Regions from separate parts of the Comamonas sp. Z1 genome, predicted to be linked through region 3. Evidence: predicted binding sites of a transcription regulator. Region 3 holds the regulator's gene; each other region holds the start of a gene.
What was found. Region 3 encodes FNR, which switches genes on or off when oxygen is low (the NO sensors DNR and NnrR bind a similar motif). Its sites were predicted from a motif close to TTGATNNNNATCAA; they were not measured.
Positions count from the first base shown of each region.

Region 1: napE (periplasmic nitrate reductase, NapE protein) is a predicted target of FNR. The motif match lies at 5,635-5,648, and genes of this name have one in related genera.
Region 2: FSY45_RS02740 (OmpW family protein) is a predicted target of FNR. The motif match lies at 2,357-2,370, and genes of this name have one in related genera.
Region 4: adhP (alcohol dehydrogenase AdhP) is a predicted target of FNR. The motif match lies at 5,251-5,264, and genes of this name have one in related genera.

Region 1 covers NZ_VOQT01000001.1:350,304-358,125, forward strand. The annotation lists gene cysN (sulfate adenylyltransferase subunit CysN) at 1-83, shown strand, start outside; gene FSY45_RS01525 (DUF1214 domain-containing protein) at 197-1,306, shown strand; gene FSY45_RS01530 (sulfotransferase) at 1,303-2,490, shown strand; gene FSY45_RS01535 (nuclear transport factor 2 family protein) at 2,750-3,205, shown strand; gene FSY45_RS01540 (SRPBCC domain-containing protein) at 3,219-3,698, shown strand; gene FSY45_RS01545 (SDR family oxidoreductase) at 3,741-4,535, shown strand; gene FSY45_RS01550 (nuclear transport factor 2 family protein) at 4,554-5,018, shown strand; gene napE (periplasmic nitrate reductase, NapE protein) at 5,769-5,930, shown strand; gene FSY45_RS01560 (chaperone NapD) at 5,923-6,225, shown strand; gene napA (periplasmic nitrate reductase subunit alpha) at 6,218-7,822, shown strand, end outside.
Region 2 covers NZ_VOQT01000001.1:613,544-621,365, reverse strand. The annotation lists gene FSY45_RS02755 (VWA domain-containing protein) at 1-845, shown strand, start outside; gene FSY45_RS02750 (hypothetical protein) at 879-1,088, opposite strand; gene FSY45_RS02745 (DUF808 domain-containing protein) at 1,231-2,250, shown strand; gene FSY45_RS02740 (OmpW family protein) at 2,454-3,068, shown strand; gene egtD (L-histidine N(alpha)-methyltransferase) at 3,427-4,482, shown strand; gene egtB (ergothioneine biosynthesis protein EgtB) at 4,469-5,788, shown strand; gene FSY45_RS02725 (O-acetylhomoserine aminocarboxypropyltransferase/cysteine synthase family protein) at 5,816-7,093, opposite strand; gene FSY45_RS02720 (diguanylate cyclase) at 7,302-7,822, shown strand, end outside.
Region 3 covers NZ_VOQT01000001.1:486,403-494,224, reverse strand. The annotation lists gene ccoN (cytochrome-c oxidase, cbb3-type subunit I) at 1-565, shown strand, start outside; gene ccoO (cytochrome-c oxidase, cbb3-type subunit II) at 585-1,217, shown strand; gene FSY45_RS02190 (CcoQ/FixQ family Cbb3-type cytochrome c oxidase assembly chaperone) at 1,235-1,372, shown strand; gene ccoP (cytochrome-c oxidase, cbb3-type subunit III) at 1,400-2,311, shown strand; gene ccoG (cytochrome c oxidase accessory protein CcoG) at 2,394-3,836, shown strand; gene FSY45_RS02175 (FixH family protein) at 3,963-4,268, shown strand; gene FSY45_RS02170 (hypothetical protein) at 4,526-4,789, shown strand; gene fnr (fumarate/nitrate reduction transcriptional regulator Fnr) at 4,853-5,575, opposite strand; gene hemN (oxygen-independent coproporphyrinogen III oxidase) at 5,844-7,226, shown strand; gene FSY45_RS02155 (sulfite exporter TauE/SafE family protein) at 7,230-7,822, shown strand, end outside.
Region 4 covers NZ_VOQT01000002.1:352,692-360,513, forward strand. The annotation lists gene FSY45_RS04995 (lytic transglycosylase domain-containing protein) at 1-1,345, opposite strand, end outside; gene FSY45_RS05000 (5-formyltetrahydrofolate cyclo-ligase) at 1,361-1,933, shown strand; gene FSY45_RS05005 (hypothetical protein) at 1,952-2,212, shown strand; gene queC (7-cyano-7-deazaguanine synthase QueC) at 2,329-3,090, opposite strand; gene FSY45_RS05015 (glutathione S-transferase family protein) at 3,206-3,886, shown strand; gene FSY45_RS05020 (multifunctional CCA addition/repair protein) at 3,946-5,208, shown strand; gene adhP (alcohol dehydrogenase AdhP) at 5,446-6,480, shown strand; gene trxC (thioredoxin TrxC) at 6,543-6,977, opposite strand; gene FSY45_RS05035 (DUF2905 domain-containing protein) at 7,187-7,387, opposite strand; gene FSY45_RS05040 (tripartite tricarboxylate transporter substrate binding protein) at 7,596-7,822, shown strand, end outside.

The DNA of each region.
Region 1 (7,822 bases), 140 kb from region 3:
CCCCCGCGATGACTGCGCAAGAGGCGGTGGACAAGATCATCGCCGAACTGGTGGCCCGCGAAATCATCGCCGCGGAAGACTAAAGCAACTGAATGAACTGTGGCGTTGCCAGCCTTTGCAACGCCCCTCTTTCTTCTTTCACCCACCGCACACAGCCACCACCTGGCAATGCGCGGCACACAAAGAAAGCCAGATCATGGATACCCAAACCATTAATGAGCAACTGCTCAGCGGCGAAACCTGGTCGCAGTTCTGCGATCACCTCAAACGCTGCGGCCAGCAGATTCTGCGTCCCGAAACCCCTGCCGACCCCGCAACGCGGGCAGAAGGCTATCGCTATCTGACCCGACTGCTGCGCATCGCGCTGGAGATGCATGTGGAATTCGCCGACCCGGCGTTTCCCAGCTTCTTCAAGACCTCGCACGAAACCGCCAAGATTGGCGCGGACAACCCGGACAACATCTACGAATACTCACGCCTCAACGGGTCCATGAAATACCGCATTCATGGCAACCGAGGCACGGTTTCGTACCTGAGCTTTTGCACGCAAAAAGGCGGCTATGAAACCGATGGCCGCATGGTTGTCACCGGGTTTATCGACGCCACACAACTCAAGACTGACGAGAACGGTGACTTCGAACTCATCGTCAGCCGTGACCCGCAGCCGGGTAACTGGCTGCCCATGGAGGATGCCTCGGTGTCGCTGCTGGTGCGCCAAACCTTCATGGATCGCAAGAGCGAAGTGCCCGCCAAGCTTGCCATCGAGCGCATTGGCACCACGGACACCCCCGGCCCGCTGGATCCCTTGGTTCTGGCGCAATCGCTGCAGCGCGTAACGTCTTTTGTCGAAAACACGGCGAAGCTATTTGCCGACTGGGCACAAAGCTATCTTCCACATAGCAATCAGTTGCCGCCAGCCGATCAGGCCTACTGCCAGTCCGTGGGCGGTGACCCCAATATTTTCTACTACCACTCGCATTGGGAGCTACGCAAGGACCAGGCCCTGGTCATTCATATCGACAAGGTGCCGGAATGCTCGTTCTGGAATCTGCAGATCAATAACTACTGGCTGGAGTCTCTGGACTACCGCTACCACCAGATCTGCATCAACAAGCACCAGGCGCAATACGACGAAAACGGCGGCGTCACTCTGGTGCTGAGCGAAAAAGACCCCGGCATTGCCAACTGGCTGCAAACCGCCGGCGTACGCCAGGGAACCATGTGCCTGCGCTGGGTTGGCGCCAAGGAGCAGTGCCACCCCACCACCAAAGTGATCTCGATAGACCAGTTGCTGGAGACTGTATGAATGCCCCTGTGACACCCCAAACTCTGCACGTCGAAGAACTGCTGCAAGCAGCATGTGAGCGTGCACCAGGCCTCAACGATTTTGGCAACGACAACTACCGACAAGCGCTGGAAGTTCTGACGCGAGCCCTGAACACCGAAGCCAAGCTATCGGCAACCGGCATTGCCATGATGCGCGAGCGACTCGTGGGCCAGTTGGTCAATCGCCTGCTCATGGAGGACTATCTCCAGCGCTTCCCCGAAATCTCGAAGATCGAGATCGAAGACCCATTGGTCATCGTGGGCCTGCCGCGCACCGGCACCACCATGCTGCAGCGAACACTGGCCGTAGACCCGCGCTTTTACTCTGCTGCCTGGTGGGAGACCCGCTACCCTGCACCATTGACCGGCGAAGGCCCGCAGGACTGCGCCAACCGCATTGCAATGGCCAAGGCGGAAGTAGCGCAGACGATTGAGGCGATTCCCCAGATTCTGTCCATCCACCCCATGAACGCCACGCTGTGCGACGAGGAATTCATGCTCATGGAGCATTCCTTTCTCTGCGCCATGGACGCTTACGCCGATGTGCCCAGCTACACCTCCTGGCTCGATCAGCAGGATCAGCGCCCTGTCTATGTGCAGCTCAAGAAGATGCTCCAGTTTCTTCAATGGCAGAAGCATCAACGTGGCGAAGCGCAGGGCCAACGATGGCTGCTCAAGGCGCCCCAGCATCTGCATACACTAGAAATCCTGCTGTCCGTCTTCCCCAAGGCTCAGGTCATCCTGACCCATCGCGAGCCCGCTCAGACCATCCCATCCATGGCCAGCATGGCGCATACGCTGTGGCAGATCTACAGCGACCAGCCTGACCCTAGCTCGGCAGGCCGGCAGTGGAGCAGCCGCATGGCGCGTGGCATTCATCACACCATGCAGGTCCGCGACCAGCAGGACAGCCGGCGCTTTCTGGATATCCACTTCTCGGACACTGTGGCCAAGCCCATGGAGGTACTGGAGGCTGTCTATCAGTTCGCCAATATGCCATTCACAGATAAAGCCCGTGCCGACGCGCAGCAATGGCTTTCCAGCAATGGCCGTGAAAAACGTGCGAGCCATGACTACAGCCTGGAGACCTTTGGTCTGAGCGAGCAGCAAATGCGAAGCGACTACGCGCTATATCGAGCCAGGCATCTGCAAAGCCAAAGCTAAGAGGTGGCTCCAGGGAAAAATCATGTTCAGTTCGCGGCGCCCCGAGCGACATTCGGCTGACAGCTGGCGCCATTTCCTCATTGGCAGTGCTGATGGCTTCCATGACGCCCAAGGGGATGAAGAACTGTTGCGCCAGCGGCAGCAATACCTGTCCGAATCCGAGGATCTCATCATGGACTTCAGCAACCCGGACTGCATCCTCAGCGCTTTTATCAAGTCGGCACCCAAGACCGGCTCATCACAAAAGGAGACAAAACATATGTTGGACTTAGAAGCCATTGAGCTGATCAAACAGCTCAAGGCGCGCTACTTTCGCGCCATCGATACCTGCAACCTGGAGTTGCTGAGGGGCATGCTGACATCAGACATCAAGCTGGCTTTCAAAAGCCCTGCTTATGAATTCCATCTGGAGGGCATAGACAAGGCGCTGGACTTCTACAAAACCTCCTTCACCAAAACCCGCCTGGCCATGCATAACGGCCACACGCCGGAGATCGAGGTCAAGGGAGACGAAGCTACCGCGCTCTGGTATCTGAACTACGTCTTCATCAACCTCGAAGAGAAAACGCATATGCACGGCGGTGCCATCTATGAAGACCGCTATTTCAAGCGCGATGGCCGCTGGTGGATTGCGGAGACTGGATACAAGACTCTGCTCGAGACCGTTGAGCCGCTGAGCGAGCAGTTGCAGATCACCTCCAAGCCCATCAACTGAAGCGACATCCAAGATGACCAAAGCTGCCAATCTCGTCACCTCCATCAAAGTGGAAATCAATGCACCTGCCAGCGTGGTCTGGGAAGTGCTTGCGGACCTGGAAAACTATCACCTCTGGAATCGCTTCTGCCCCGACATCCGCTGTGGGCTCAAGCTCAATGACTTGGTCGAGATGAAAACCCGCCACCCGCTGACGGGCGAAGTCTGGCCCGTCAACGAGTATCTGGTCGCGTTTGAACCCGAGCAGTTGCTGTCCTGGGAGCAGCGCCCAGTGCCTGAGAACAAGGATGCCGCACGCCGCGATCAATACATAGAGGCAATTGACGCCAACCGCTGCACCTACTTCACCACCGACCAGTTCCTGGGACTGAACGCTGACACGATCATGCGCGAGCATGGTGCCTGGGTAAAGGTCGCCTTTGATCAGGTGGCGGTCGATGTCAAAAACCGCTCAGAGGAACTGCATTTCGCCCGCACCAAGGCTGCATTCTGAAAGACAGCCAATTTCCAAGCCTATAGATCCAAGGAAACCATCATGCTTTTGAAGAACAAAGTCATCATCATCTCTGGCATCGGCCCCGGCATGGGCATCAAGCTAGCCCTGCGCGCGGCGGAATATCAGGCCAAAGCCGTGGTGCTGGCTGCCCGCACGCAGTCCATGCTGGATGAGACAGAGCAAGCCATTCGTGATGCAGGCTACTCCTGCGAAGTCTTCAAAGTCGCCACCGATATCTCCCAGCCCGAGCAATGCCAGCGGCTTGCAGAGCTAACCATCGCCAAGTTCGGCCGCATCGATGCGCTGATCAACTCGGCCTATGCACACGGGACCTGGGGATCTTCGAGCAACTCGTCCATGGATGACTGGCGCAAGGTCATGGAAGTCAATCTGTACGGATCCATGAACATGACCCAGGCCGTGGTGCCGCAGATGAAAAAGCAAAAAGACGGCAGCATTGTGATGATCAATACCATGGCAACGCGCCGCCCCAATCAGCTCGAAGCCGGTTACGCAGTATCCAAAGGCGCGCTCAAGACCGCTGTGCAATATCTGGCAGAAGACCTGGGGCCCTTCGGCATCCGCGTCAACAGCACCTACAACGGCTGGATGTGGGGCGCACCGGTCAAAGGCTATTTCCAGGCGGAAGCCAAGCGCCAGGGCGTTTCTATGGAATCGCTGGTCGATGTGATTGCCCAGCAGATTCCCTTGCGCAACGAGATCCCCGACGATGCCGATTGCGCCTCTGCCGCGCTGTATCTGGCCAGCGACTATGCGCGCGTGGTGACCGGCGCCCAACTGGACGTCAGTGGCGGCCATTACCTGCCTCACTAAACTCCAGCGGGGAACAGCATGCAAACTCTTCTGGATATTGAAGAAATCAAACAGCTCAAGGCGCGCTACTTTCGCGGCATCGACACCTGCAATCTGGAGCTTCTGAAAACCGTTCTGGCCGATGATGTCCATATCCGCTTCGACAGCCCGACTTACCAATATGAGATCAATGGCATTGATGAAGCCATGAACTTCTACCGCAATGCCTTCACTCATCGACGCTTTGGCATGCACAACGGGCATACACCGGAAATCAAGGTCGACGGTGACACGGCCACCGGCATCTGGTACCTCAATGATCTGTTCATCAATCTGGATGAGCAGACCATACTCACCGGCAGTGCGCTATACGAGGACTGCTATACCCGGGTCGCCGGTCAGTGGCGGGTGCAGCGCACGGGCTACAAGCGGCTGCTGGAGATGATTGAGCCTCTGAGCAGTGGTTGCCGCATCACATCGCAACCTATTACGAGCAGCTTATAGGTGACACTGGGATTGCGATTGGACTTTCCCTTAGCAGGTAGACATGCCTGGGGACAGTCCAATGTGAGTTGATGGACGAGCAAGAGCGGAGCTCTGCCCCTAGATCCTTTTGGTCCTATAAAGCGCTTTTGTGGAGCGCTTTTTGGTTCGATGCGCATCGTGCTCGGCACGGTGATGCTTTGAGCTTGCACAAATCCAGGTTGAGCTCGCATGAGCCTCGTTATCGCTTCCTGTCTGGCCGAGAGGAGCGCGTCTTGAATGCCGCGAGGTCCTGCGCTCTCTTGAGCCACCAAATCCACGATCTGCTGCAATCTCTTGTGCAGGACTGGCTTTCTCCCGCTGATTGCCATCCTTGATTACGGCTGCACAATACCCCGATTACCTCTCCATGGAGGTCAAGTGATCCAGTGACGGCCTTCAAGCGAGCAGCAGGCGGCGGCTATCAGTTTCAGGCCAGATTTCACGCCTCAACTTCAATGGGTCAGTGCGAGATTGAGGCGCGAATTCAGTTTGCAGAGGGCTGATCCAAGCCGCGCTTGATTCCGCCGACTATTTAGTCAACGCCCGAGGAATTTACTTTAATGTCAATTGACTTAATGAAATCTTAATGAAGGAATTGATGTAAAGCAACGAATCGAGAAGAGCCTTGTTGCAAGTCAATTTTGTAGGTAATCTCGTGGCAAAGTTCGTTATCGGATCTCTATCGCCAAATCATGGATGCTCAGGCATCCAAGCCAAGGGGGATTGCTAATGACAGAACCTCAGCCTGAATCGACTCGTACCGAGGAGTTGCGCAGCTTCGCATTTCTCGCAGTTGTTATGGCACCTATATTGGCCGTTGTACTGATTGCGTCTTATGGCTTTGCGATCTGGTTTTATCAGATGATCATCGGTGGCCCTCCACATGCATGAAGAATCTGAGCCCATTGAAACTCATACCGACTTGCATATCACCAGCCTGGTTGTGCATGTGCTTCCTCAAGCATTGGCACAAGTAGCTGCTGGCATCGTCACGATCAAAGGCGCCCAAATACATGGAAGTCATCCGGCCGGCAAGTTGGTGGTGACCTTGGAAGCGCCCCATGCAAGGGAAATACTTGATTGCGTGTCTCAGATTGAGCTGCTCGATGGCGTAATCAACGCATCCCTGGTTTATCAGCATGTTGAGAACTGGCAGTCGCTAAACCAAGAGGTAACACATGACTAGCACTAGGCGTGATTTTGTCCGTCAATCTGCAGCCGCAGCCGCAGGGGCCGTTGCAGGCATACCCATAGAAGTTCTGTCCCAGGATGCAGGTGCAATGGCTGCCGACCTGAAGTGGTCCAAGGCGCCATGCCGCTTTTGCGGTACAGGTTGCGGCGTCATGGTGGCCGTCAAGGACAACCGCGTAGTGGCCACCCAGGGTGACCCTGAGGCCGAGGTCAACCGGGGACTGAACTGCGTCAAGGGTTACTTCCTGTCCAAGATCATGTATGGCGGTGATCGTCTGACAAAGCCGTTGCTGCGCATGAAGAATGGTCGCTATGCCAAGGATGGCGAATTCCAGCAGGTTTCCTGGGATACGGCCTTCGACGTCATGGCAGAGCAGTTCAAAAAGACGCTCAAGGCCAAGGGGGCCGACGCGGTGGGCATGTTTGGCTCCGGCCAGTGGACGGTATGGGAGGGCTATGCCGCCTCCAAGTTGTTCAAGGCGGGTTTTCGCACCAACAACATTGATCCCAATGCACGCCACTGCATGGCCTCGGCAGTTGCCGGCTTCATGCGCACCTTTGGCATGGACGAGCCCATGGGTTGCTATGACGACATCGAGGCCGCGACTGCCTTTGTGCTGTGGGGCTCGAACATGGCGGAAATGCATCCGGTGCTGTGGACGCGCGTGACCGACAGGCGCCTGTCCACACCTGGCGTGAAGGTGGCCGTGCTGTCCACCTTCGAGCACCGCTCGTATGAGTTGGCGGACATGTCTCTGACCTTCAAGCCTCAGACCGATCTGGCCATACTCAACTACATCGCCAACCACATCATCACCACGGGCAGGGTCAACAAAGACTTCGTCTCCAAGCACTGCAATTTCAAGCTCGGCAACACCGATATCGGCTACGGGCTGCGTCCCGAGCACCCTCTGCAGAAGGCGGCCAAGAACGCCAAGGATCCCAACGGTGCCAAGTCCATAAACTATGAGGAATACGCCAAGTTCGTATCCACCTATACGCTCGAGTACACAACCAAGCTCACGGGTGTACCGGCCAACCGCCTCAAGGCCCTTGCCGAACTCTATGCAGACCCCAATAGCAAGGTGGTGTCGTTCTGGACCATGGGTTTCAACCAGCACACACGCGGTGTATGGGCCAACAACATGGTCTACAACATTCACTTGCTGCTGGGCAAGATCGCCACACCCGGCAACAGCCCGTTCTCACTAACGGGACAGCCGTCGGCCTGCGGAACGGCGCGTGAGGTGGGCACCTTCTCCCACCGCCTGCCAGCGGACATGGTGGTGACGAACCCAGAGCATCGCAAGACTGCGGAAACCATCTGGAAGCTGCCGGAAGGCACGATTCCCCCCAAGCCCGGCTACCACGCCGTGGAACAAAACCGTGCACTCAAGGACGGCAGGCTCAATGCCTACTGGGTGATGGTCAACAACAATATTCAGGCTGGCGCCAACCTGGCCCAGGAAGGCTATCCGGGCTACCGCAATCCCGACAATTTCGTGGTGGTCTCCGATGTCTATCCCACAGTCACGGCCGTGGCCGCCGATCTGATCTTGCCGTCGGCCATGTGGGTCGAGAAGGAAGGCGCC
Region 2 (7,822 bases), 130 kb from region 3:
CCGATGTGCATCTGGTGGCGGACCTGATTTCGCTGGGCTCGGTGATTCCGCAGAACACCAAGGCCACGGCGCGGCTGGTGGTGCGCAAGGTGGTGGACGAGCTGATGAAAAAGCTCGAGGAGCCCATGCGCAGTGCCGTGGCCGGGGCGCTGGATCGCAGCCAGCGCAACCGACGCCCGCGGCATGCAGAAATCGACTGGAATCGCACCATACGCGCCAACCTGCGCCATTGGCAGCCCGAGTACAAGACCATTGTTCCAGAGACGCTGATCGGTTATGGGCGCAAGGCGCGCCGCCCGCAGCGCGAGGTGATTCTGTGCATTGACCAGAGCGGCTCCATGGCTAACTCGGTGGTCTATTCCAGCATCTTTGGTGCGGTGATGGCCAGCCTGCCGGCCGTAGCCACCAAGCTGGTGGTGTTTGATACGGCCGTGGTTGATCTGACGGAAAAGCTCGACGACCCCGTGGATGTGCTGTTTGGCGTGCAACTGGGCGGCGGCACCGATATCAATGGTGCGGTCGGCTATTGCCAGGGACTGATCAGCGAGCCGCGCAACAGCATTCTGGTGCTGATCTCCGACCTCTACGAGGGCGGTGTGGAGTCGGGCCTGCTGCGCCGCGCCAACGAGCTGGTGGAAGCAGGCGTGCAGTTCATTACGCTGCTGGCGCTCAGCGACGAGGGCGCACCGGCCTATGACGCGGAACTGGCGGCCAAGCTGGCGGCACTGGGCGTGCCCTCGTTTGCCTGTACCCCCGATGCCTTTCCACAGCTTATGGCTGCGGCCATCCGTCGCGACGATGTGGCAGCCTGGGCGGCGACACAGGGCTTCAAGATCAGCAAATAAGAGGACTGCCCGAAGAAGGCTGCTTGTTGGGGCTCAGCCCGGCAGAACGACGCCGAGTTTGGCCAGCCTGGCGGCCATCACATCACGGCGGCGCGCGGCCTTGGCAGCGGTTTCGCTGACCGTTGCAATGGTCTTGGGGCCTTTGCCTGCGGCGGCCTTGACCAGCGCGGCCTTCTTGGCGGCCTCTGCGGCAAGTTTGCGGTAGCTGGCAATCAGTTCGGCATGAGCGATGGCTTGAGTCACAGGGTTTCCGTTCGATGAGGGCGCTCATTGTCGCTGCAAAGCCTTGGCCGTGCTGATCGCGTAGGCGATTGGCAACTTCCTGTCGCAATCGTGGCACGGTTTGCAGGCATGATGGCGATTTTGCAAACCAGCGGGAGAAGCGATGGCAGGTGCCGGCCTTTTGATGTTGCTAGACGATATTGCTAGCTTGCTCGACGACGTGGCCTTGATGACCAAGACCGCGGCAGGCAAGAGCACGGCAATTCTGGACGATGTGGCTACCCAGACCAAGGTTGCGGTGCAGAAGACGGCCGGCGTGCTGGGCGATGACCTGGCTCTCAATGCCGAGCAGGTCACGGGAGTGAAGGCCAACCGGGAGCTGCCCGTGGTCTGGGCAGTGGCCAAAGGTTCATTGATGAACAAGGCCATCCTGGTGCCGGCGGCGCTGTTGATCAGCGCTTTTGTGCCCTGGTTGATCACGCCCTTGCTGATGGTGGGGGGCGCTTTTCTGTGCTTTGAAGGCGTGGAGAAGATCCTTGAGCTGTTTCACAAGCATCAAAAGCATGATGCGCATGATGCCGTGGTGGATGCCGAGGAGGCGGCCCATAAAGGTGTTGCGCCTTCATCGGTGCGTGCCGCGCGTGAAAAGCAGATGGACCCGATGGAGTACGAGAAGCAGAAGGTCAAGGGGGCCGTGCGCACGGACTTTATCTTGTCGGCCGAAATCATGGCGATTGCGCTGGGTACGGTGTCCGCCAAACCCATCTGGGAGCAGGCCTCGGTGCTGATCGCTGTAGCTCTGGCCATCACCGTGTTCGTCTATGGACTGGTGGCCGGGATCGTGCGCATGGATGACGTGGGCGGCTGGCTGATGGCCAAGAGTAGCAGCACTGCCAAGGCCATGGGCCTTGGTCTGATTGCTTTTACCCCGTGGCTGATGCGCGGGCTGTCCATCGTGGGCACGGCTGCCATGTTCATGGTGGGAGGTAGCTTGCTGGCGCACGGCATAGAGCCGGTCGAACATTGGATAGAGCAGGTGATTGTGCCCACGGGCGGTATTGTTGCAGCGCTGGGACCGGTGTTGGTGCATGTGCTGGTTGGGGCCGTCATTGGCGGTGCGGTTGTGGTGTGCGTGGAGTTGTGGCACAAGCTGCGACCAGCCAGGGTGGCTCATCCGAATTGACGACTACCATCACTGCTGACGCAAATTTTTGCGCTTCATCAGTATCCTGGGCGGACGTGGCCGATGGGCAACGTCCGCTTTTTTCTTTGCGGTGTTGGTGTGCGGGTTGACCTGGGACAAACCCGTGTGGCAGTGGCTTTGTTTCAATGGATGCCAAGGGATGCAAAGCATTGCTCTCACCCAATTCTTCAAGGAAAGAACCCATGAAAAAGACTCTGATCGCGATTGCTGCTGTTGCCAGCGCCCTGACGGCCGGTACCGCTTTTGCCCAATCTTCGTTTGACGGCTCCAGCCCTTGGCAGGTTCGCGTGCGTGCTCTGCATCTGGATAGCGACAACGGTGGCGCTGCCGGAGACGCAGGCGTGAGCATCAACAACAAGTGGATGCCTGAGCTGGACGTGTCCTACTTCTTCACGCCCAACATCGCGGCAGAACTGGTGCTGACCTATCCTCAAAAGCATGATGTGCGCCTGAATGGCGGCAAGATCGGTTCGCTCAAGCATCTGCCCCCCACCTTGCTGGCGCAGTACCACTTCACCAACTTTGGGGCCTTCAAGCCTTATGTGGGGGCTGGCGTGAACTACACACGCTTCTCGAACGTGGACATCCTGGATGGTGCCGTGACCGTGAAGAAGAACAGCTTTGGCGGCGCGCTGCAGGTTGGCTTCGACTATGCGCTGGACAAGAACTGGTCACTGAACTTCGACATCAAGAAGGTGTATCTGGGTACCAAGATCACAGGTGCAGGCGTGTTTGAAAACACCAAGTTCAAGGTTGACCCATGGCTGGTGGGCGTGGGCGTGGGCTATCGCTTCTGATAGCTTCACGGCAAAGAGTGTTCTTGTCTGCGGCCTTCTTCCCGCAGGCGAGGCACGCACCGCAGGCTCTGCGGTGCATCGGAGTCAGCAGGTCGGCATGGCCTGATGACTTCGGAGGCTAGGGTGTATGTTTAGATCGGTATTCCGCCAGCGCGGGGTACCGATTTTTTTTGCTGAATTCTTTGACCAGTATTGACTTTGTCAGCATTGCTGCATGTGCATGCAGTAAAAGGATCGCTGGCTTCAGTCCTACTTCTGCCGATTGCCGGCCGCGCTAGGCTGAGGGTCTAAAGCAGGCTTGGCAGTGATGGCGCGGGCAATGGCTGCATCGCGCGATCAGCTCATCAGGAGGATCAGCATGCGCGCGACACCGGACAGGCAGGCAGCATCGATAGAGTTTGCATCACGCGCAGGGCGCATTCCATTGCCTCTGGCGTCCTCGTTGAGACCTCCACCGCTTCAGGACGAGGGTTGCAGCTTCATGGACGCGTATACCCCCCCGACGCATCTGCGCTATGAGCTGGCGCAGGGGCTGATGCAGCGGCAGGCGCAGATTTCTCCCAAGTTCCTATATGACGCGCATGGCTGCGCCCTGTTTGAGCAGATAACCGAGCTGCCCGAGTACTACCCCACAAGAACCGAGGCTGCCATCATGGCCCGCTATGACCTGGAGATCGCCCAAGCCATGGCGGGTTGCCAGGTGTTGATAGAGCTGGGAGCGGGCAATTGCGAAAAAGTGCGGCGCCTGTGCCGCAGCGTGGGGCCGCAGCAGTTTCTGGGAGTGGATATTGCGGTCGAGTTTCTGCAGGCCGCTGTGGCCAGGCTGGAGCACGACTTCCCGCGACTTACGGCTCGTGCAGTTGCGGCGGATTTCACGGGGGACTGGCATTTGCCGTCAGGCGTGCCACAGACGCGGCGTGAGCTGTTCTATCCTGGCTCCTCGATCGGCAACTTCGATACGCAGCAGGCTTTGCATATGCTCGGACATATGCATTCACTTCTGGGGGGCGACGGCGGGCTGCTGATTGGCATTGATCTGCCCAAGCCGGTACCGGTTCTGATAGCCGCTTACGACGATGAGCAGGGCGTCACAGCCGAATTCAATCTCAATGTGCTCAATCATGTGAACCGTCTGCTGGGCAGCGATTTCAATCTTCAGGACTGGGCGCATGAGGCGCGCTTCGACAGCCGGACATCGCGGATAGAGATGCATTTGCGCGCCCGTCGCCCCGTCATGGTGTGCTGGCCTCAGGGCCTGCGCTATTTTGCTCAGGGCGAGACCATCCATACGGAGAACAGCTACAAATACCCGCTGTCCGATTTCCTCTCCATGCTGGCTTGCGCGGGATTTGCCGCGCCCAGGGTCTGGACCGATGAGCAGCAATGGTTTGCCGTCATTCATGCCCATGCCTGAAACCATGGCGCTGCCATTTTTCATGACACCTGCTGCCGGGGACTGGATAGTGCTGGCGCAGCAGTTCGAGCGGGTGAGGGCCTGCACGCAAAAGCTGGCTGCGCCCTTGTCTGCAGAAGATGCCTGCGTGCAATCCATGCCGGATGCCAGTCCTGCCAAATGGCATCTGGCCCATACCAGCTGGTTCTTCGAAACCTTTGTACTGGCCGTGCACCAGCTAGGGCATCAGGCTTTTGACGGCAGTTTTCGCATGCTATTCAACTCCTATTACCAGCAGGTGGGTGCACGCCATCCCAGAGCCCAGAGGGGCTTGTTGACCAGACCGGCTCTGGCGCAGGTCATGGCCTATCGCGCTGTGGTGGATGAGCAGATGCTGGCGCTGATGGCCGCCATGAAAGAGAAAAGTCCGACGACTCAGCAGGCCGTTGCTCAGCTCGTCGCATTGGGCTTGCAGCACGAGCAGCAGCATCAGGAGTTGATGCTCACCGATATCAAGCATTTGCTTTCTTGTCACCCGCTCTGGCCTGCTTATGCGTCAGATGGGGTGGCAGAGGAGAATTGCGTGCAGGCCTATGCTGATCTCACATGGCTGCCGCTTGAGGCGGGCATCTACAGCATGGGTCATGGCGGCGGCAGCTTTGCGTTTGACAATGAAATGCCTAGGCACAGTGTCTATGTGCAAGCTGCGCAGATTGCATCGAGGCCCGTGAACAATGGCGAGTTTCTGCGCTTTGTGCTGGATGGCGGCTACAGCCAGCCTCAATGGTGGTTGGCCGAAGGCTGGGACTGGTGCCAGGCCCAGCAACTGAGCCACCCCTGGTACTGGAGGCAAGCTGAAGATGCTGCGGGCTGGCAGGAGTTCAGCCTGTATGGCGTGACGGCTCTGCATGCACTGAGGCCTGCCTGCCATATCTCCTATTTCGAGGCTGATGCCTATGCGCGCTGGGCCGGTGCGCGCCTGCCGACGGAGATGGAGTGGGAGGTGGCAATGGGCAGGCTGGCCTGGCCTGCGTCCCGCTTCGGCGAGCCTGGCCGTCTGCACCCCGAGGTTGCAGGCACCCGTGCGGGAGCCGCAATCGGCCAGGTCTGGGAGTGGACGCATTCGTCCTATGCCGCCTACCCGGGCTTTCGTGTGGCTGAGGGGGCTGTGGGGGAGTACAACGGCAAGTTCATGGTCAACCAGTATGTGCTGCGCGGCGGCTCCTGCCTCACGCCTGCCGGTCATGCGCGGCTGACCTATCGCAACTTCTTTCCCGCAATGGCTCGCTGGCAGATGACGGGGCTGCGACTGGCGCGCGATGCCTGAAGTCGCGCGCCGGAGTCTCAGCCCGCTTCAGACCTGTTTCAACGCCTGGTTCAGGTCGGCCAGCAGATCGTCAATATGCTCAATGCCCACGGACAGGCGCACCATGCCTTCGGTCACGCCGGCCTTGGCCAGTTCGTCCGCATCCAGCTGACGGTGCGTGGTTGAAGCGGGGTGGGTGGCCAGCGACTTGGCATCGCCGATATTGACCAGGCGCGTGAACAGCTGCAAGGCGTCCAGGAAGCGTGCTCCGGCCGCACGGCCTTCGCTGCCCTTGAGGCTGAACGACAGAATGCCCGATGCGCGGCCGCCAGACTGTTTTTGCACGATGGCATGGTCGGGGTGGTCTTTCAGGCCTGCATAGCGCACCCATTCCACCTTGGGGTGTTTTTGCAGCGTTTCTGCAATCTTCTGCGTGTTTTCGCAGATGCGGTCCATACGCAGGGCCAGGGTTTCGATGCCTTGCAGAATCTGGAAGGCGTTCTGCGGCGAGATGGCGGCGCCCATATTGCGCAGCGGAACGACGCGGGCGCGGCCGATGAAGGCGGCGGGGCCCAGTGCTTCAGTGTAGACCACGCCGTGATAGCTGACGTCGGGTTCGTTCAGGCGCTTGAAGCGGGCCTTGTGCTCCGCCCAGGGGAACTTGCCGCTGTCCACGATCGCCCCGCCAACGCTGGTGCCGTGGCCGCCCAGGTATTTGGTCAGCGAATGCACGACGATGTCAGCGCCATGCTCGAACGGGCGCAACAGATAGGGAGAGGGCACGGTGTTGTCGACGATCAGCGGCACGCCGTGCCGGTGGGCCACATCGGCCAGAGCGCGGATATCGGTCACATTGCCCAGCGGGTTGCCGATGGACTCGATGAATACCGCCTTGGTCCTTGCATCGATCAGCTTGCCGAAGCTGGCCGGATCGCGCGGATCGGCAAAGCGCACCTCGATGCCTTGCTGCGGGAAGGTGTGGGCAAACAGGTTGTAGGTGCCGCCGTAGAGCGTGCTGGCCGACACGATGTTGTCACCCGTTTCGGCCAGGGTCTGGATGGCGGCGGTGATGGCAGCCATGCCCGATGCCACGGCCAGTGCGGCAATGCCGCCTTCGAGCGCCGCGACGCGCTTTTCCAGCACGTCGGTGGTGGGATTCATGATGCGCGTGTAGATATTGCCCGGGACCTTCAGATCAAACAGATCGGCGCCATGCTGGGCGCTGTCAAACGCGTAGGCCACCGTCTGGTAGATGGGCACGGCCACAGCCTTGGTGGTGGGGTCGGGGGAATAGCCGGCATGTACGGCGAGTGTCTCTATGCGCATGTGTGTGTCTCTTTGGCAAGTTATTCGGACGCCACAGCCCGGGCTTTGGCGTCATTGATTATGGGCAGGACGTTGACTCAGGAGAACGACCTAATGGCTATGTGCTTATGCCAGAGTGAAAGCGAGCGCTGTATTGGAATATTGGAGATACTTCTCGCCGGAGAATGGACGACGTTGAATTCACAGTTTCCTGCGCGGAGAACCTAAATTGGGCCAGCCTGCAGATTTGTACTTTGCCTTGATTGCGCCGGCTTGCGTGGTGTTGTTCGGGTTTGCCTTGTTGGCTTGCTGGTATGTGCAGCGCCGACAGCCGCGTGCGCTGTTCCTGCTCTGGCTGGTGGGCGGTTATGTGTTGCTTGCGACGGCTCTGGCTGCGCAAAGCCTGATGAGCAATGCGCAGCTGAGCCAGTTTGCAATCGCCACGGCATGTCTGTATCTGCTGGGGACCTGGTCGCTGGCGCAAGGGGTGTCCCTGAGGCAGGGGGCTGCAGGGGCGAGTGTGCCCTGCGGCCTGTTGATCGCTGTCGCCGCCCTGTCCGCGCTGTTCTATTTTTCCCGGATCGAGAATGATTTGTGGGTCCGCGTGCAGTGCCTGGCTCTGGCCATGGCCTTGCAGCTGGCCCTGGCCATGCCGGCATTTCTCAAGGCCGATTCGTCAAAGGACTGGCTGGAGCGTGGCGTGCGCTGGGCCTATGGGCTCAACGTCTGTTATGCCTTGTTCAGGCCGGC
Region 3 (7,822 bases):
CGGCATCATGACGCTGTCGGGTGCCTGGCACAAGCTGCGCGACGATCCCATCCTGCGTTTCCTGATCGTGTCCCTGTCGTTCTACGGCATGTCCACCTTCGAAGGCCCGATGATGGCCATCAAGACCGTGAACGCGCTGAGCCACTACACCGATTGGACCGTGGGCCACGTGCACTCCGGCGCTCTGGGCTGGGTGGGTCTGATCACCATGGGCTCTCTGTACTACCTGATCCCCCGTCTGTTCGGCCGCGAGAAGATGCACTCCGTGCCCGCGATCGAGCTGCACTTCTGGATGGCGACCATCGGCATCGTGCTGTACATCGCAGCAATGTGGATTGCCGGTGTGATGCAGGGCCTGATGTGGCGCGCTGTCAACCCCGACGGCACGCTGACCTACACCTTCGTGGAAAGCGTGAAGGCGACCTATCCCTTCTATGTGATTCGCGTGACTGGCGGTCTGCTGTATCTGGGCGGCATGCTGGTGATGGCATGGAACACCTGGAAGACCGCAATGGCCGGCCGTTCCGTCAAGGTGGCAGTGCCTGCCGTGGTGGCTCACGCCTGAGCATTGAGGAGCAAAAGCAATGTCTGATCAAAATAACGCAGCTCCCAAGAGCTTTTCGCACGAGAAGATCGAGACCAGCAACTTTTTGCTGATCGCGCTGACGCTGTTCGTGCTGACCATTGGCGGCCTGGTGGAAATCGTGCCGCTGTTCTTCCAGAAGTCCACGACCGAAGCCGTGGCGGGTCTCAAGCCCTACACGCCGTTGCAGCTGATGGGGCGTGACGTCTATCTGCGCGAGGGTTGCTACAACTGCCACTCGCAGATGATCCGTCCCTTCCGCGCCGAGACCATGCGCTACGGCCACTACTCGGTGGCTGGCGAGTTCGTCTACGACCACCCCTTCCAGTGGGGCTCCAAACGTACTGGCCCCGACCTGCATCGCGTGGGCGGCAAGTACAGCGACGAATGGCATCGCATCCACCTGAACAACCCGCGTGACGTGGTGCCCGAGTCCAACATGCCTGCTTACCCCTGGCTGGAAGCCAACAAGGTGGATGACACGGCCGTGGCAACGCGCATGAGCGCGCTGCGCAAGGTGGGCGTGCCGTACACCGATGCGGAAATCGCCGGTGCTCAGGCCGAGGTCAAGGACAAGACAGAGATGGAGGCAGTGATTGCCTATCTGCAGGTCCTTGGTCGCGCCGTCAAGTAAGAGAGAAAGGGCTGGAAATGGATATCACCACCATGCGTATCGTGGCCACGCTGGCATCGCTGGCGTGTTTCGTGGGCATCTGGTGGTGGGCGTATGCCCGCCGCAACCAGGCCCGTTTTGACGAGGCAGCTCAGGTTCCATTCCTGGAAGACTGAGTCTGATCACCACAACGAGAACATCCCATGAGCGATTTCATTAACAATTTCTGGTCGGTGTATGTCGCGGCGATTACGCTGATCGGCATCTTTGGCTGCTTGCTGCTGCTGATTCTGGTGGCCCGCAAGAAGGTCGTTCCCTCGGGCGACAACACCACAGGCCATGTCTGGGACGAAGACCTGCGTGAACTTAACAACCCCATGCCCAAGTGGTGGATGGGTCTGTTCGTGATCACCGTGGTTTTCAGCCTGGGCTATCTTGTGGTCTACCCAGGTCTGGGCGGCTTCGGCGGCAAGCTGGACTGGAGTCAGACCGGCGCCTACGACAAGGAAATGGCCAAGGCCAAGGCGGACCTGGAGCCTCTGTATGCCAAGTTCACCAGCATGCCCACCGAAGAAATGGCCAAGGACCCTCAGGCCATGGCCATTGGCGAGCGTCTGTTCATGAACAACTGTGCGCAATGCCACGGCTCTGACGCTCGCGGCAGCAAGTCCTTCCCGAATCTGGCGGACGGCGACTGGTTGCATGGCGGATCTCCCGAGAAGATCAGGGAGACCATCACCAACGGCCGTATCGGCATGATGCCGCCCATGGCGGCAGCCGTGGGCTCGGCGGAGGATGTGCGCAACGTGGCGCACTATGTGCTGAGCCTGTCGGGCAGCCCTCACGATGCCGTCAAGGCTTCGCAGGGCAAGTCCAAATTCGTGGCCTGTGCGGCTTGTCACGGCATGGACGGCAAGGGCAACCCCGCGCTGGGAGCTCCTAACCTGACCGATGACATCTGGCTGCATGGCTGGGGTGAGGCGGCAATCGTCAACATCGTCAACAACGGCAAGCACAATGAGATGCCTGCCCAGAAAGAGAAGTTGACGGAGGCGCAAATTGCCGTGCTGGCTTCCTATGTCTGGAGTCTTTCGAATACGCAAAACCAGAAGTAATGCGTTTTTAAAAGGCGGTGCCCTGGCACCGCCTTTTTCGCGTTTCAATTTTCAGTAATTACAAAAATATTAAGGAACTGCGATGCCGTGCGATCAGGGGAAGCCCCGAAAAGTCATACCGATCACGCCTGAGCCTCATGAGGGTGGGCCTGAGTTGGTGCCTATGTTCGCTTCCGAGCAAAAAGTGTACTCACGCTCTATTAGCGGCGTGTTCTCACGTTGGCGCTGGGCCATGGTGTTTCTGACCCAGATCGTCTTCTACGGCCTGCCCTGGCTGCAGTGGGGCGAGCGCCAGATGGTGCTGTTCGATCTGGGGGCCCGGCGCTTCTATCTGTTCGGACTGGTGCTGTACCCGCAGGACTTCATCTATCTGACGGGGCTGCTGATCATCAGCGCACTGGGGCTGTTCCTGTTTACCGCCGTAGCCGGGCGTCTGTGGTGTGGCTTCTCCTGTCCGCAGACGGTCTACACCGAGATCTTCATGTGGATCGAAAGCAAGGTCGAAGGCGATCGCAGTGCCCGCATGCGTATCGACAAGAGCGGCTGGACTTTGGAGAAGATCTGGAAAAAGTCGCTCAAGCAGTTTCTCTGGATCGCTCTGTCTCTTTGGACAGGTTTCACCTTTGTCGGCTACTTCGTGCCCATCCGTGAGTTGGGTGTGGAGTTGATGGCCTTCCAGGGCAGCTGGCAGATTTTCTGGGTGGCGTTCTACGGTTTCGCCACCTACGGCAACGCCGGCTATATGCGCGAGCAGGTCTGCAAGTACATGTGTCCCTATGCACGCTTTCAGAGTGCCATGTTTGACAAGGACACCATGATCGTCAGCTACGACGCCGAACGTGGTGAAGCTCGCGGCCCGCGCAAGAAAGACGTCGACTACAAGGCACAGGGCCTGGGGGACTGCATAGATTGCAAGCTTTGCGTTCAGGTCTGCCCCGTGGGCATCGATATCCGCAAAGGGTTGCAGTACGAATGCATCGGCTGCGGTCTGTGCGTCGATGCCTGCAACTCCGTGATGGACAAGATGGAGTATCCGCGTGGCCTGATCCGGTTGACCACTCAGAATGCCGTGGCCAAGGCCTGGAAGCAGGTGCAGGTGATTCGCCGCATTTTCCGCCCGCGTGTGCTGATCTACTCGGCCGTGCTGGTGGCCCTCAGCGCTGCCATGATCGCCAGTCTGGTGCTGCGCGAGCCGCTCAAGGTCGATGTGATTCGCGACCGTGCTGCGCTTTCGCGCATCGTGGCGGGCGGCAAGCTGGAGAACGTCTACCGTCTGCAGATCATGAACGCCACCGAGTCCGAGCAGCGCTACCGTATCAGCGCCGTGGGCCTGGAGAATCTGGAAGTCGCATCCGAGCAGGAAGTGAGCGTTGGCCCTGCAGAGACGCGCGGCATTGCGGTGCGGCTGCAGATTCCGTATGGCTCAGCAACTCCCGGCTCGCACCCCGTACACTTCAATGTGGATGCAGTGACTGCCGGAGCAGGGCGTATTTCCGAGAAGACGGTGTTCCTGGTGCCGCGTTAATGCCAGGTCTTGACGGTCTTCGTGAGCCATCACGGAGGCCGGACAAGGGCACCGCCAATCGGCAACAATTTATGCCACCCTGCCGTGTGTGTCTGGGTGGTCAGAATTTTGGAAAGAGGTTTCATCATGTCGGCAGCACAAGCCAAGGTCTCGCAAACGGCCAAGATCATCCACCCCGAGGACGGCAAGCCCTGGTGGAAGTTTGCCCATGTCTGGCTCATCATCGCCGGCCCGGTGATCGTGGTGATTGCCGGCTTTGTCACCGCATACATCGCACTGAGCAGGCCTGATCCCGTGATTGACCCTGACTACTACCGCCATGGCATGGAAATCAACCAGCGCCTGAGCGAAAGTGAAAAAAGCCTGGCCCCAGCAGTCACCGGCCGCAATCATGCGGCCACGCCAGCCAAGGACCATCCGCTGGATCGCTGAGCGCTCCGGCGCTTGCTCCGCCAAGGTCGCTTTTGCGGCCTTTTTTGTTGCCGATATCAAAATCAGAGCGTGTTGCGCATGCTCTGCCTAACGTTGATGTAGAAGCAAATGGTTTTTTGATATCCAGATGGCGCAGGATGCTACTGAAAAGAGAGTGGTTCAGGGTTTCCCGCCACGGTGCATGCCCGCAGTCCTGCATGAACGGTCACCACTGTTGTGCAAAATATGACCAAGCCCACAGCCCAAGGAGAATCAGGATGGATGCTCGACGCTGGATGTGGATTGTTTGGCCGGCCTTTCTGGCGGCGGCAATCATGGAGATGGTGGTTTTCGCCTTTGTGGACCCGCTGGATGTGCACTGGCTGGGCTCCCCCCTGGACTGGTCGCGCCAGGCCATCTATACGGTCGCTTTTTTTGCCTTCTGGGTCGTGACCCTGATCGGAGGTGCGATGACGGTGATGCTGGGGCGCTCCGTCAGCGATCTCAATGGCGGCATCGTTTCCGAGCCTCTGCCCGATTAATTCGCACAGACAAAAAAGCCCGCTGTCCGCGGGCTTTGTCTTGAGAGTGTCTGTCGACTCGGTTCAGTTCTGGCATTGCTGGCTGTTGACGATGCGTTTGAGCGCCTCGGTATCCAGGATGCGCAGGTGGCGCTGCTTGACTTCCACAATGCCTTCCTCTGCAAATTTGGAGAAAGTGCGGCTCACGGTCTCGAGCTTGAGGCCCAGGTAACTGCCGATTTCTTCGCGCGTCATGCGCAGCACCAGTTCCGACTTGGAAAAGCCGCGTGCCGACAGGCGCTGGACCAGGTTCAACACAAAGGCCGCCAGGCGCTCTTCGGCACGCATGCTGCCCAGCAGCAGCATCACGCCATGCTCGCGCACGATTTCGCGGCTCATGACCTTGTGCACATGGTTCTGCAGGGCAGTGACCTCGCGCGAGAGCTGCTCCAGTTTGTCAAACGGCATGACGCAAACCTCGGCGTCTTCCAGGGCCACGGCATCACAAGTGTGGTGGTCGTTGACGATGCCGTCCAGACCAATGATTTCGCCAGCCATCTGAAAGCCTGTGACCTGATCGCGTCCGTCTTCGGTGGCCACGCTGGTCTTGAAGAAGCCGGTTCGTATGGCATACAGCGAGGTGAACTCTTCGCCATTGCGAAACAGCAGACCGCCGCGCTTGACCTTGCGGCGCGTGGCCACAATCTCGTCAATGCGCTCCATTTGTTCATCGTCCAGGCCCATGGGCATGCACAGTTCACGCAGATTGCAGTTGGAGCAGGATGCTTTGATGGTCTGAAGATTCATGGGCTTTTTGCAACGGCGCAGACAGACACGGAGTGGAGAGTCGCGCTGGTCATTGACCTCGTGGTTGAAGATGAGATGGATCAAATTGTCGCAGCACTTGCCTTGAGGTCTCTTGATTTTCATCAAGGACAGGGTGATTGCCTTGGGGCACATTGCCTGTATTCGTTCAAAAACATGCGCTTTTGCCTATTTTGGGCATGATTTTCAGGATCTGATTTCCATTGAAATCTGCTCTATACAGAGTGTGGGCGCACCCTAACTCCCAGTTATGACCGCAGTCACGCCTGAGTTGCTGAGCCGCTTTGATATCCCCGGCCCACGCTACACATCGTTCCCAACAGCCGACCGTTTTGTTGAGGCTTTTGGTGCAGACGACTACATACTGGCACTCAAGCAGCGCAAGACGCATTCTGGCTCGCGCGCTTTGCCCCTGTCCGTTTATGTGCATGTGCCGTTCTGTGAGTCGCTTTGCTATTACTGCGCCTGCAACAAGATCGTGACCAAGCATCATGAGAAGGCTGCCGAGTATCTGGACTACTTGAGCCGCGAGCTGGCCATGCATACCGAGCATTGCGGCAAAGGCCAGCTCGTAAGCCAGCTGCATCTGGGCGGAGGCACACCGACCTTTTTCAGCGATGCCGAGTTGCAGCAGCTGATGGTCTTGATGCGTGAACATTTCAAGCTGGATCCCGCGGGCGAGTACTCCATCGAGGTCGATCCGCGCACCGTCAGCAACGAGCGGCTGAGAGCTCTCAAGGACATGGGGTTCAATCGCCTGAGCTTTGGCGTGCAGGACTTTGATCCCGCGGTGCAGAAAGCGGTGCACCGCGAGCAGCCCGCCGAGCAAGTATTTGCGCTGGTGGCCGAGGCGCGCCGCCTGGGCTTTGTCTCCATCAATGTGGACCTGATCTACGGTTTGCCCAGGCAGACGCCCGAGTCTTTTGCGCGCACGCTGGCACAGGTCAATGAGCTGCGCCCCGATCGCATTGCACTGTATGCCTATGCGCATCTGCCCGAGCGCTTCAAGCCGCAAAGGCGCATCGAATCGGCAGACCTGCCCATGGGGCAGGACAAGCTGAACATGCTCTCCGGCGCAATTGATGCATTCATGGATGGCGGTTATGTCTATGTAGGCATGGACCACTTTGCGCTGCCTGACGACTCTTTGGCCATTGCCAAGCGCCAGGGGCGCCTGCATCGCAATTTTCAGGGCTACAGCACCCAGCCTGATTGCGATCTGATTGCACTGGGCGTATCGGCTATCGGCAAGGTGGGCGCGACCTACAGCCAGAACGTCAAGACTCTTGAAGAGTATTACGATGCCGTCGATGGCGGCATGTTGCCCGTGCAGCGCGGACTGGCACTTTCACGTGACGATCTGGTGCGCAGAGCCGTCATCATGTCCATCATGTGCCAGGGCTCCGTCCTGTATGAGCCCATGGAGCAGGCCTGGCTTATCAATTTCCGCGAATACTTCGCTGCGGAGCTGGATGCGCTGGCAGAGATGCAGCGCAACGGCTTGGTCGAGCTGTCCGCCGAGGGCTTCAAGGTCACTGGCCTGGGCTGGTTTTTTGTGCGCGGAGTAGCCATGCTGTTTGACCGATATTTGCAGGCCGACCGGAACCGCGCCCGCTTTTCGCGCATCATCTAGCGCATGTTGTTTTCGCTGGTCTGGACTGCTTTGATCATGGGGCTCGTGGGTGGGCCCCATTGTCTTGTGATGTGTGCTGCCCCCTGCAGTGTGGTCACAGCAGCGAAGCCTGTCGGCGGCGGGCAGCCAGTTGTCGTGCTCGGCCTGCAAAAACGCCAATGGCTGCGTACCAGCCTGTTTCATCTGGGGCGCATCGCTGCCTATGCCCTGCTGGGCGGGATCGCGGCCGTGGCTATGGAAAGCCTGGCCTGGCTGACCAGTCAGACAACGGCATTGCAGAGACTTTGGACGCTGATGCATGTGGCGGTCATGGCCTGGGGACTGGCCATGGTGGTGCAGGCGCGGCAGCCAGCCTGGCTGGAGCGGGCGGGGCGTTCCGTCTGGGTCAGGGTTCAGCCCTGGGTCACCGCGCCAGGCGGCAGTCTGGCAGCAGGCTTTGCCTGGGCACTGATGCCTTGTGGTTTGCTGTATTCGGCTGTGTTGGTGGCGGCCTTGAGTGGCGGCGCCTGGCAAGGGGCTTTGTCCATGGCAGCCTTTGCCGTTGGTGGTGCACTGTGGCTGCTGGCGGGTCCCTGGCTGTGGCAACTGGGACAGTC
Region 4 (7,822 bases), on a different contig from region 3:
CGTACAGTTCGCGATCTTCCATGCCGCCGGGCTGGTGCAGATTGGTGGAATAGTTCCACTCGCGCACGCCTTCGCTGCGCAGCCCCATGCCAATCGCATACAGGCTACGGCTCAGGCCGGGGTTGCTGCGCGCCGCCGCTTTTTCCTGCGCCGTCAACGGTGCGGGCGCGGGCGGCACGGTGATGCGCTGACCGATTTCCTCCAGCGCCAGCTGCTCGTAGAAGCTGTGGCTGCCGGCCGTGTCCTCCAGCAGTTGGCGGGCTTCGGCCTTTTCCTCGGCATTGGGGCGGCCCGCCAGCATGGCCTTGGCTTTCCAGTAGGCCCAGGTCGGGTCGGTGCGCTCCGGGCCCATGGCGTCGATGGCGCGACGCACGGCCTTCCAGTCGCCGGCACGCAAGGCGGCACGGGCCTTCCAGCCCAGCAGGTCGTCGCTCAGGTCTTCGTTGCGGCGCACCTTGCCGAAATAGCTATTGGCATCGGCCGAGAGCTTGAAGGCAGCCTGCTTGCCGGCCACAGCCCAGGCCCAGTTGCGCTCCTCGCCGTTGAGCTGGGCGCCCCAGCCGCCGTCGATCTGCGTGGCTGCCGCATCGGGGTCGCTGGCCGCCATGCGGATCAGGGCCAGCAGGGCCAGCTCCTTGCGTTCGCGGCCGCGTGCCTTGCTCTGGCCTGCCAGGTATTTGACGGGCGAGGCAAAGACCTGCGCCACCTGGTCGGCGGCCTCGGGGGCGACGATGGCCACCGCATCACGGGCCGCCTTCTGGCGATTGTTTTCGGTAGCCACACGGGCACGGCGCCAGACATCGGCGTCGGTGATCAGCTTGTTCGCATACAGCTGGCCGGCGGCCGTGGTGCAGCCGTCATCGGCATCCTTCTGTGCCAGCCACAGATCGCGTACCTGCTGGCCCACATTGGGCGCGCCCCGGCCTTGCAAGGCATCGGCGAGCAGGGCGTAACAGGTGACGGACTTGTCGTCGCGCATGCGGAACTTGGGATAGACCTGGCTGAAGGTGTTCCAGTCGCGCTGCTTGCCCAGCAGCAGCAGCCAGTCGTTGCGCAAGCGGTCTTCCTGATAGGTGCCGGCATAGCGGTTCAGAAAGCCCTGGATTTCATCGGGCGAGGCGGTTTCCAGACGGTTCTTGAGTTCCCAGTAAGCGGCCCAAGGTTCGAGGGGGTGACCGGCAGCCTGAGGCAGGAGCTGGGTCAGCGCCGTCTGATTGCGACTGCGGAATGCTTTTTGCATATCCAGCAACACGGCGTCGCCCGGGTTTTGTGCCTGCGCAAAGGGAGCAGCTACAGTCAACAGGGAAGCCGCACAAAGCGGTGTCAAAATCTTCAGCCAGTGCATGGAGGAAATTATCCGATGGACAAAGCAGCGTTACGCCGCAAGTTGATTGAACTGCGCCTCAACCTTCCAGATCGCCTGCAACGCGCCGATGCGCTGCAGCAGGTGATGCGCTTTTGGCTGATGGAGCGGCCCGATACCGTGATTGGTGCCTACTGGCCCATCAAGGGTGAATTCGATCCGCTGCCAGCCCTGCATCGCTGGAAGGAAGATGGCGAGCTACAGGGTACTCCACAAAGGCGCAGGATCGGGCTGCCGGTGATAGACAAACAGCGCAAGACGCTGAGTTTTCACGCCTGGTACCCCGGTTGCCCGATGGAGGAGGACGCCTATGGCATTCCCAAGCCCAAGGATACCGAACTGCTGGTGCCCACGCTGCTGTTTGTCCCCTGCGTAGGTTATGCGGCTGGTGGCTACCGTCTCGGCTATGGCGGCGGTTTCTATGACCGTACGCTGGCCGAGCTGAGCCCGCGCCCCTTCACCGTGGGCCTGGGCTACACCAATGGCTATGTCGATGACTTCCAGCCCGAGGCCCATGACCAGCCGCTGGACGCCATCCTCAACGACAACGGCGTGGTCTGGCCCGTCTAACCTTTGAATCGCTTTGCCATGAGTCGTCCCCGCAAGAACATTCCCCAGCGCCGCTACCGCCAGCGCCCGCCACTGACCGTGATGCAGCTGCCGCTCACGCACCCCGAGGTGCTGCGGCTGCAAGCACATATGCGCCGCCATGGCGCGCTTGGCCTGACACCGCGCCAGCACGATGCCATCTGGGACTTTCTGTTCGAGCGCCCCGAGAGCCAGGCCTGGCTCAGCCAGATGACGGCGCAGATTCAGGCCGGGCAGATCGCCACGCGGCCCAGCGCCTGATCGCGTTCATCGAAAAAATGCTCCTTATTAAGGAGCATTTACTGAATTCAATTAAAGGACTTCATAGCTTTATCAGCCTGAAGTCCTTTTTTATCAAGCGCAAGAAGCTATCAATTTCAAGCCGACTGGCTGGCACGCCAGTTGTGCCAGCCCGATGCACGCAGCTCGCAGGCCGGGCAGCTGCCACAGCCATAGCCCCACTCGTGCAGCGCATCGCGCGTGCCCTGATAGCAGGTATGGGTCTCGGTGCGGATCAGCTCCACCAGTTCGCTGCCGCCCAGGTCCTGGGCCAGTTGCCAGGTCTGGGCCTTGTCCAGCCACATCAGCGGCGTATCGATGCGCAGCCGGCGCTCCAGGCCCAGGTTCAGCGCCAGTTGCTGGGCCTTCATGGTGTCGTCGCGGCAATCGGGGTAGCCCGAGTAATCGGTCTCGCAGACGCCGGTGACGATCACCGTCAGCCCGCGGCGATAGGCCAGCGCGCCGGCCAGCGTCAGAAACAGCAGATTGCGGCCCGGCACAAAGGTGTTGGGCAGGCCGTCGGCCTGCATGGCAAAAGCCACATCCTCGGTCAGGGACGAGCCGCCGATCTGCTTGAGCACGTCGAGCGACAGCACATGGTCCTCGCCCAGACGAGGCGCCCACAGGGGAAAGCGCTCAGCCAGCTGCTCGCGCACGCCGGCGCGCACCTGCATCTCCACGCTGTGGCGCTGGCCGTAGTCAAAGCCCAGCGTCTCCACGCGCTCGAACATGGCCAGGGCCTGGGCCAGGCAGGTGGTCGAGTCCTGGCCGCCCGAGAACAGCACCAGCGCGCCCTTGTGGTGACCGGCCCCGGCCACCTGAGCGGCCGGGCTTGCAGAAGAAGTCGAAGTATTTGCCATAGTGCTGCAATTACATCATCCGCCGCGCCGCCGAGACATGACTGTGGAATCAAAACACACAGACCGTCAGGCCCAAGCTTGATAAGCTGCTCGACAAACCACACAGGAGTCCGCCATGAAGCTCTATATCGGCAACAAGAATTACTCGTCCTGGTCCATGCGCCCCTGGGTGCTGATGCGCCAAAGCGGCATCAGCTTCGAAGAGCTCACACTGCGCTTTGACAGCTTTGCGCCCGACTCCAGCTTCAAGCTGCAGGCGCTGGCACTCGCACCGACCGGCAAGGTGCCGCTGCTGGTCGACGAGGGACTGATCATCTGGGACAGCCTGGCCATCTGCGAATACCTGGCCGAGCGTTTTCCCGACAAGCATCTGTGGCCGCAAACCGTGGCCCAGCGCGCCCGCGCGCGCAGCCTGGTGGCGCAAATGCACAGCGGCTTCGGCGCGCTGCGCAGCTTCTGCCCCATGAATATCGAAGCCCAGTTGCAGGAAACCGGCGCCCGGCTCTGGGCCGAGCATGCCGATCTGCGCAGCGATGTCCAGCAACTCGAAGAGCTCTGGACCCCGCTGCTGAGCGCTGCCAGCGGCCCCATGCTGTTCGACCAGTTCAGCATTGCCGATGCGTTTTTTGCGCCGGTGTGCATGCGCATCAACAGCTACGGCCTGCCGACCTCGGCCCCCGTGCGCGCCTATGTGCAGCGCGTCACCCAGTTGCCAGCCACCCAGGAATGGATTCAGGCCGCGCTGGCCGAGCAGGACTTTCTGCAGTTTGAAGAGCCCTATCGCCAGCAGCGCTGAGGCCTGGCTGCCGCGATTGCGGTATCTGCAGGCCGGCTCGCAGCCACTACCATTGCAGCATGAGTGAATTCAAGGTTTTCAAGGTAGGCGGTGCGGTGCGCGATGCATTGCTGGGCCTGCCCGTCAACGATACGGACTGGGTGGTGGTTGGCGCCACGCCGGAGCAGATGAGCGCGCGCGGCTTCGTGCCCGTGGGGCGCGACTTTCCGGTGTTTCTGCACCCCCGGACCCATGAGGAATATGCGCTGGCACGCACCGAGCGCAAGAACGGCATGGGCTATCGCGGCTTTGTGGTCCACACCGCCGCCGATGTGACGCTGGAAGAAGACCTGGCGCGGCGCGATCTCACCATCAACTCCATCGCAGCTCCCGCAGACTGGACAGGCAACGGCGACCTCGAAGATCTGGTGGATCCCTACCACGGCCAGCAGGATCTGAAGAATCGCGTGCTGCGCCATGTGACCGATGCCTTCCGCGAAGACCCGGTACGCATTCTGCGTCTGGCCCGCTTTGCGGCGCGCTTCACCGATTTTTCCGTCGCGCCCGAGACCATGGAACTCATGCGCGAGATGGTGGCGGCCGGCGAGGTCGATGCCCTGGTGCCCGAGCGCGTGTGGCAGGAAATCAGCCGCGGCCTGATGGAGGAGCGGCCCTCGCGCATGTTCGAGATCCTGCGCGAATGCGGGGCGCTGGTCCGGCTGCTGCCCGAACTCGACAAGCTCTGGGGCGTGCCCCAGCGCGCCGAATACCACCCCGAGATCGATTGCGGCGTGCATGCCATGATGGTGCTGGACATGTCGGCCCGCTTGCAGGCACCGCTGTCCGTGCGTTTTGCCTGCCTCTGCCATGACTTCGGCAAGGGCACCACTCCGGCCGATGTGCTGCCCCGCCATATCGGCCATGAGCAGCGCAGCGCCCGCCTGCTGCTGCAGGTCTGCGAGCGCTGGCGCGTGCCCAACGACTGCAAGGAGCTGGCCGAGGTCGTGGCGCGCGAGCATGGCAACATCCACCGCAGCCACGAACTCAATGCCGCCGCCCTGCTGCGGCTGCTCGAGCGCTGCGATGCCATACGCAAGCCCCAGCGCTTCGAGGAAGCCCTGCAGGCCTGCGAATGCGACGCGCGCGGCCGGCTGGGCTTTGAAGATGCGGCCTATCCGCAGCGCCAGCGCCTGGGCAATGCCCTGAAAGCGGCTCTGGCCGTGGAAACCGGCCCGATCGCCCAGGCCGCAGCGCAGCGCGGCCTCAAGGGCAAGGCCATCGGCGACGCAGTGAGCAAGGCGCGCGAGCAGGCGATTGCCGCCTATCTGGAAGGCGGCGCCTAGCCGTCCGCGCGCCGAGGTCCAGAAGGCAGGGATGAGCACGGCTTGAGTTAAGTCAAAGAAGGTATGCTGCAGCCATTGCACAGTACGAGACGGCTGCGGCGGTTCGCTCCGCCCGGGCCATGCAGCGGGTCACGAAGCCCGCTGCAACACCCATTCCATACCGGTATGGTTCTTTGACGGGCAAGTGTCCGGCCCACAGGCCACGGCCTTGCCCTCTTGCTTCAAGGAGGTGCTCTGATGTCCTTACCCCAGACCATGAAAGCCGCCGTGGTGCGTTCCTTCGGGAAGCCGCTCACGATCGAAGAAATGCCGGTGCCTCGACCGGCAGACGATCAGATCCTGGTCAAGATTGCCGCCTCCGGCGTCTGCCACACCGATCTGCATGCGGCCGAAGGCGACTGGCCCGTCAAGCCTCATCCGCCCTTCATTCCCGGCCATGAGGGCGTGGGCCATGTGGCTGCGGTGGGCAAGAACGTCAAGCATGTCAAGGAAGGGGATCGCGTGGGCGTGCCCTGGCTGCACAGCGCCTGCGGCTTCTGCCGCCACTGCATAGGCGGCTGGGAAACCTTGTGCGAATCTCAGACCAATACCGGCTATTCGGTCAACGGCGGCTTTGCCGATTACGCACTGGCCGACCCCAACTATGTGGGCCATCTGCCGTCCAATGTGAGCTTTATCGACGTCGCTCCCGTGCTCTGCGCCGGGGTCACGGTGTACAAGGGCCTGAAGGTCACCGACGCCAAGCCAGGCGACTGGGTGGTGATTTCCGGCATCGGCGGCCTGGGCCATATGGCCGTGCAATATGCCAAGGCCATGGGCTTCAATGTCGCGGCGGTCGACATCGACGACAGCAAGCTCGCGCTGGCGCGCCAGCTGGGCGCAACCGTCACCGTCAACGCCATGAACACCGACCCGGCGGCCTATCTGCAAAGAGAGATCGAAGGCGCCCACGGCGTGCTGGTCACGGCCGTGTCGCCCAAGGCTTTCGAGCAGGCTCTGGGCATGGTGCGTCGCGGCGGCACGATTTCGCTCAACGGTCTGCCACCTGGCGATTTTCCGCTGCCGATTTTCTCCATGGTGCTCAAGGGCATCACGGTGCGCGGCTCCATCGTCGGCACGCGCCTGGACCTGCAGGAGTCGCTGGACTTTGCCGCTCAGGGCAAGGTCAAGGCCACCGTATCCACCGACAAGCTGGAAAACATCAACGACATCTTTGCCCGCATGCACGAAGGCAAGATCGAAGGCCGCGTGGTGCTGGACATCGCCGCCTGAGCAAGGCTAACCGGCCCCGAACCGGGGCCGGGTGAGCGGGCCGGCTCGCGCGAAGCCGCCGCTCAGATCACCGAGCGCACCCAGCGCACGATCTCCGAGGCAGGCAGTGCCCCGGAGATGCGTGCCAGTTCCTTGCCTTCCTTGAAGACCACCATGGTCGGAATGCTGCGAATGCCCAGCGGTGCTGCAGCCTGTGGATAAGCCTCGGTATCGAGCTTGGCCAGTTGCGCCTGCCCCGCCAGTTGCTGGGCCGCCTGGGCAAAGGCCGGCGCCATCATGCGGCAGGGGCCGCACCAGGGGGCCCAGAAATCCACGACCACGGGCAACTGGCTGCGGCCGGTGTGCCGGGCAAAGCTGTCGTTGTCCAGCGCCACGGGCTCGCCCGTCACCAGCGCCTGGTGGCAGCTGCCGCAATCGGGCTGATTGCCCAGCTGGTCGCTGGCAATGCGATTGGTGGTGTGGCAATGAGGACAGACGTAGTGCAGGGATTCGGACACAGGGGCAACCTTTCTAGGATTTACGCAAACAAGAATGCGACAACGGCCTGCCTTCTGGGACAGTCGCCTTGCCTGAACCCGCTTTGCGTAAGTCGTACTTTCTTTGGCAATGCCTGACGGTGCCAGCAGGCACTGCTCGGGCTCAGGTCCGTATGTGCAGCCAAAGCCTGCAGATTCAAGTCGGCCAGCCTCAGAACGTATTTACGATCTCAGAGCTTCACAAAGCGGGCAATCAGCGCCGCCACCATGCTGAGCAGCACCGTACTGGCCACGGGCAGAAAAAATTCCTTGCCGAACAGCCGAAAGCGGAAGTCGCCGGGCAGACGCCCCAGCCCTATGCGCTGCAGCCAGCCGTGCAGCCCGTTGACGAGCAACAGGGCCAGAAAAATGACGATCAACCAGCGAATCATGAGACTGCAAGTATAGGGGCGCACCGCCCTGGCTACCTGCGCGCCCATGCTGTCAGGCAGCCATTCCGTTTATGCATGACATGCTTCCCAAAGATTGATTGACCTCAATTCCCCCCTCTGCCCATGATGTCCAAGCCCTGCGCCATGCAGGGATCGGGCCCATGCGTCTGCCGTCACGGCCCGCCAACTACAAACAACGAGACATACCGTGCCCCAGACCTTTTCACGCAAACAGTTTCTCCTGACCGTGGCGCTGCTAGGCGCCAGCCTGGCCCTGCCGGCCGCGGCCGACAGCTTCCCCAATCGCCCGCTCAAGCTGGTCGTGCCTTTCTCGCCCGGCGGCAACACCGATGTCGTGGCACGCCTGGTCGGCCAGGGTCTGGCCGAGGCCCTGGGCCAGCCGGTCGTGGTGGAGAACATCCCCGGCGCCAACGG